2 linked regions of the Halotia branconii CENA392 genome follow. The protein of the gene in region 1 interacts with the protein of each later gene in a pairwise test. Links are inferred from orthologs where the notes say so. Each region holds a gene or a part of one and is shown on either strand. Other genes may lie near its edges.

The links. The genes of interacting proteins can lie anywhere in the genome.
Region 2: the proteins of QI031_RS03865 (region 1) and def interact in binary tests that used the Escherichia coli proteins (3 or more experiments, as listed by UniProt). The link is inferred for Halotia branconii CENA392 from one-to-one orthologs.

The regions. Positions count from the first base shown.
Region 1 is NZ_CP124543.1:871,466-874,287, forward strand. It holds QI031_RS03865 (aspartate-semialdehyde dehydrogenase), read right to left. Parts: upstream 2,023-2,822; coding sequence 979-2,022; downstream 1-978. Other genes in the region: dapA (4-hydroxy-tetrahydrodipicolinate synthase), read right to left, coding at 1-835.
Region 2 is NZ_CP124543.1:1,605,695-1,608,683, forward strand. The notes cover bases 93-2,987. They hold def (peptide deformylase), read left to right. Parts: upstream 93-1,205; coding sequence 1,206-1,769; downstream 1,770-2,987. Other genes in these bases: QI031_RS07155 (adenylate kinase family protein), read left to right, coding at 483-1,097; QI031_RS07165 (hypothetical protein), read left to right, coding at 1,780-1,983; QI031_RS07170 (WD40 domain-containing protein), read right to left, coding at 2,173-2,987. Also shown: more of QI031_RS07170, read right to left, coding at 2,988-2,989. UniProt on the Escherichia coli protein: Removes the formyl group from the N-terminal Met of newly synthesized proteins. Requires at least a dipeptide for an efficient rate of reaction. N-terminal L-methionine is a prerequisite for activity but the enzyme has broad specificity at other positions.

The DNA of each region.
Region 1 (2,822 bases):
CCAAATCAGCTTCGTGTAGGGGTAGACGAGTTGAACCAACCTCCCAACCTTTAAGATTCAATGCTTTTTTAACTGGAATGGGATTTGTAGTTAAAAATAAAGCTTTAAACAACGGGAAGAGTTGGAGATGAATTTCTGTGGCAACTTCAGTTTCTCCCGCACTAAAAGCTTGAATCATCTGCTGTAGTTGATTTCCTACCAGATGAGAAGCTACGCTTACTACACCCTTGGCTCCAACTGCTAACAAGGGCAGTGTTAAGGAATCATCTCCAGAGTAAATCTGAAATTCTTTTGATGTCAAGCGGCGTATTTCACTGGTCTGATCTAAATTTCCACTAGCTTCTTTGATGCCAACAATATTGCTAATCTCAGCTAACTGGGTAACGGTTTCAGGGCTGAGGTTTTGACCAGTACGCCCAGGAACATTGTATAACAATAATGGCAAATCGGGACAAGCTTGGGCGATCGCCGCGAAGTGTTGGTAAAGACCTGTTTGTGGTGGTTTATTGTAATAAGGTACAACTTGTAAAGAACCATGCACTCCTATTTTAGCTGCCTTTTGAGTAGCAGCGATCGCTTCTTTGGTGGAATTAGAACCACATCCTGCTATCACCTTGGCTTTTCCGGCTACAGACTGCAATACTTCTACAAACAGCTGATACTCCTCATCCCAAGTCAGGGTGGGGGATTCACCTGTTGTACCACACACCACCAATGTATCTGTACCGTTGTTGGCTAGATACGCTGCTAGTTCTGCCGCTACATCATAGTTAACGCTACCGTCTGCTTTGAACGGTGTAATCATAGCGGTTAAAACTCTGCCAAATTCTCCCACCCTTTTTTCACTCCTGATTACCCAAACTGTTTTTAATACCTTGGTGGTTTCTTATTGTGATAACCTATTGATCAATTTCTTTCAAGCGTAGTTCGCAAAATTACACTGATGTTTGTATATCTTAAATGAGTACAAGATGATTGCTAGTTAAACACATAGGCAGTTGCAGGTTTAAGTAGATTTTGTGCTACTAATAACTCGGCAATTTGTACTGCATTCAATGCTGCGCCTTTACGGATTTGGTCGCCACAAAGCCACAATTCTAAACCACAAGTATGAGAAATATCTTGACGAATCCTGCCTACTAAAACTTCGTCTTTACCAGTTGCTTCTATTGGCATGGGAAAATGATTTGTGTTCCAATCTTCTAATAATTTTATGCCTGGAGAGTGACTTAAAATTTCTCTGGCTTCATCTGGGTGAAAAGGTTCCTCAAATTCTAAATTAATTGCTTCTGAATGAGCGCGTAGTACGGGAACCCGTACACAAGTGGCAGTAATTTTAATCTTTTGGGTTCCGAAAATCTTTTGGGTTTCGTTGACCATTTTCATTTCTTCCTCACAATACCCGGCATCATTCAATGGAGAATTATGGGGAAATAAATTAAATGCTAATGGGTAAGGCAATACCTCAGCGACTGGTGGCTGTCCTTGTAAGATAGCGCTAGCTTGGGTTTTGACTTCTGCCATTGCTTTAGCACCAGCCCCACTAGCAGATTGATAAGTTGAGGCTACAATCCGTTGCACTGGTTTGATTTTGTGCAATGGCCAAACTGCTACTGTCATCAAAATTGTTGTGCAGTTGGGGTTGGCAATAATGCCTTTATGGTTAGCAACTGCTGAGGGATTTACCTCAGGTACTACTAAGGGAACTTCCGGGTTCATGCGAAAGGCACTGGAGTTATCTATAACTACTGCACCCTTTTCGACTGCAACTGCTGCCCATTTTTTCGATGTGGAACCACCTGCACTCGCTAGCACCAAGTCAACGTTTTCTAAGGCGTGATCATTAACTGATTCTACTGGTAAATTTTCTCCTTTAAAACGCAGCGATCGCCCGACACTTCGTTCAGATGCCAATAATTTTAAATCCGCGATCGGAAAATTACGGCAATCCAGCAATTCTAGCAACTCTGTACCAACAGCACCAGTTGCTCCCAAAATAGCTACACGATAGGATTTAGACAAACTGGATTCCTCCTTTAAGAGGTAATGTGCGATTTTTGTAAATAATTGATCATGTATCCATATTTTCCATATTTTTTAAATAGCAATAATCAAGTTTTTTTATATTTAGATTAATTTTTTCCTACTATACCTTTACTTTTTAAATCACATAAATTGAATGATATTGAAATTTACAATAAATATTGATCAAATTTGTGCCAATTTGGCATTTTTAAAGCATAAACTATTATACAACAAACCCCTACTAAGTGAAAAAAATTGAGGTGTTTGTGTTTTGGCGTTGTCCAAATCTCCAGTTTGATTAAATAAATATTTAACCTGTAGAGCAGGTTGCCTAGATAGTGGATGTACTATGATCCAAATGTAATGAAGCCAGTACAGCTAAAAAGGTGGCTACACGTTACCTCAATAGCCATGTTGGGTAATCATAATCAAAGCAAACCCAACAGTACAACATGAGAAACAAAATCTGTTGGTTGATAACTAGGATATCACGGTGTTAGTCTTCTGATGAATAAGTCCATTTAGCATTGCCCTTTAGGGGGATTAAAAATCTTCACAGAATCACATCTAAGGGATTTTTGAGTCCTCAGCAATGAAAAGCGCAAGAACTACTAGAAGTTTAGAGATGCAATCGGTTAAGTTATTGCGGTAAAGTATCAAGTCCTTTGCCATTGGCAGTAAACTGGATCTCTACTGAAGGACACTCATCCATAAATATTTGGATTTTTGTGATCTGCCTTGTGGGCATCTCCTATCATAACCAAGAGACATCAATCTATAGAAGCGGTAAATCGCGT
Region 2 (2,989 bases), 730 kb from region 1 along the record:
GTCAATGCTGCTTTAGACGACTGTAGTATATGTGAAAATCTGCTTTATTAGTCAAACACTAGATTTGTGCTGAAGTCAAGAGTAAGTGATATGGGACAAATGGAAAAACGTAGACCGAAGGGCTTGCCGTAGGCTACCGCCAAGGACGCAGCGAAAAGTGTGGTCTTGGGGAGCCAGTCCGTTGCGGGGGTTCCCCCCGTTGAAGGAACTGGCGTGGTTTCCCCCATGAACAACTTTTCAAGACAAAGAACACGAAGTTAAGAGGGTTTTAGGGAGTTATTGCGTAAGTCCCATAAGTGATATTGACATTTTTGTTTTTTGCATGAAACTAGTCATAACAATGAAAATACGTAATTGGTAATTTAATATATTTTCCAAATCTAGAGGTTAAAGATGAAAATAGCTATGTGTTAAATACCCACTCAATATTGGGCAGAACAATATTATGGTGTGATTATTTTTACTAATGAGGAGTAAAGTTTGTGAGATTGGTGATTCTGGGAGGCTCAGGGTCAGGGAAAAGCACTCAAGCACAAAGACTTTGTAGCCATTTGGATATTCCTCAGATTTCCACGGGTGAGATTTTGCGAGAAGCAATGTCTGACAATAAGTTGCTATTTTATCCTGTTAATTCTCCTTTGCAATACAATAACGGCTTTGCTAACGTTAACGATTTAGGTCGTCATGCACAACCTTATATAGCAAAAGGAGAGTTAGTCCCAGACGAAATGATGATTGACTTGATTCGGTTGCGGCTAACAAGACCTGATATCAATTGTGGTTGGGTGTTAGAGGGTTATCCTCGCACTGCCTTCCAAGCCGAAGAATTAGATTTTTTATTGGACAAATTAGGGCAAGAGTTAAACTGGGCAATTTATTTACAAGTACCAGAAGCAGTCATGGTTAGCCGTTCTTTAGGGCGATCGCGTCCCGATGATCAACCCGAAATCGTGCAGCGTCGGGTAGAAGTTTTTTACGATCGCACTGTTCCCATCTTAGAATATTACGACCGTCGCCGTCGTCTGTTGACTATTAACGGTGATCAGTTACCAGACATGGTACAGCAAAACATTTTAACATTGCTCTTAGCTCCTTAACAGTGAACAGTAAACAGTGATAACTGATTTAATGGTATCTGAATGACTACTGACGAGATTGATAGAATGAGATTAGTAGGAATTTTCACAATCTAGCCATCAATAACCATGCCCTCTGAAATTGCTGTAGAGAAGAAAAAATTAAAAAATCCGCCTTTAGAACTGCACTATCTAGGCGATCGCGTGCTACGTCAAGCGGCAAAGCGTATTAGCAAAGTAGATGACGAACTTCGTCAATTGATACGCGAAATGCTACAAACAATGTACAGCAAGGATGGCATTGGTTTGGCTGCTCCTCAAGTGGCAATCCACAAACAATTAATTGTCATCGACTGCGAACCCGATAACGCTGCTAATCAGCCACTAGTGTTGATTAACCCCACCATTAAACAAGTGAGCAAAGAAGTTTGCGTTGCTCAAGAAGGCTGTTTGAGCATTCCCAATGTTTATATCGATGTCAAGCGTCCCGAAGCCGTAGAAATTGCCTACAAAGATGAATATGGTCGCCCCCGGACATTAAAAGCTAATGACTTGTTAAGCCGCTGTATTCAACACGAGATGGATCACCTTAACGGAGTAGTATTTGTAGACCGTGTAGAAAATTCCTTGACTTTGGCACAGGAGTTATCTAAAAATGGCTTCTCGTATCAGGCAGTGAAACCAGTAGCATAGGGGGCTAGTAGTGTATTTAACTCCAAAAAGCGGTTTGTTTTTAGGTGGTTCTTGTGTAACTGCGATCGCAGCGGTAGGTTCAATTTTTGAACTAAGTTACGGAGAACCAGATTTAGGCGTTTTAGCAACTGCAATTATCCTAGGATTGAGCATTCCACTTACAGGATTATTTTTCTTTGCCGCAGTGAGGGACGCACGGGCTAACATGAAGTAAGCATCAGGTACATAAAAAAGGTAAAAGGATGAAGAAAAAAGGCAAAATTCATTCTTTTACCTTTTATTTTTATATTTTCTGCCCTTCTCTTCTCAAAGACACTACAGCAACAAGCAAGTTATCTTCTCTATGCCCAATGCCCCATGCCCCATGCCCCATGCCCTATGCCCCATGCCCCACGCCCTAAAACTATTCCTTTTCCACAGCCCCTAAAGCCAGTAAAGTGTTTTTCTGAGCTACTGTTAACCCTGTTACTCCTGTAATATTCATTCCTTCATAAGGTCTGGGCGGTCTTAGTGTTTTTGAACATTGCCCCGTCACTACATCCCAAACCTTGATCGTCTCATCTTGACTACCACTAACCACAGTTTTACCATCTGCACTGAAGGTCACTGATCTGACCCAACTAGCACCCTGCAAGGTTAATAAACACTGACCTGTGTTGACATCCCATAACTTCACTGTTTGGTCTTCACAGCCACTAGCTAAAGTTTGACCATTGGGACTAAAAGCCAATGACCAGATCCGATTAGTATGTTCTTTTAAAATTAACAGGCATTCACCTGTCTTGACATCCCATAACCTCACTGTTTGATCGTCACAGCCACTAGCTAAAGTTTGACCATTGGGACTGAAAGCTACTGACCTGACTCGATTACCATGACCACGCAAAATTTTCAGACACTTGCTTGTGTGGATATCCCATAACCTTACCCTTTGGTGTTCACTACCACTAGCCAAAGTTCGACCATCAGGACTGAAAGCTATTGACCTCACCCAACTAGTATGTCCTTTCAATGTTTTGAGAAATTCACCTGTGTGGACATCCCATAACTTGATTAGTTGGTCATCACTGCCACTGGCTAAAGTTTGACCATCGGGACTGAATGCTACTATCCTAATGCGACTGCTATGACCGCGCAAGATTTGCAGACAATTACCCCTGTGGACATCCCATAACTTGACTGTTTGGTTTTCACTACCACTGGCTAAAGTTTGACTATCA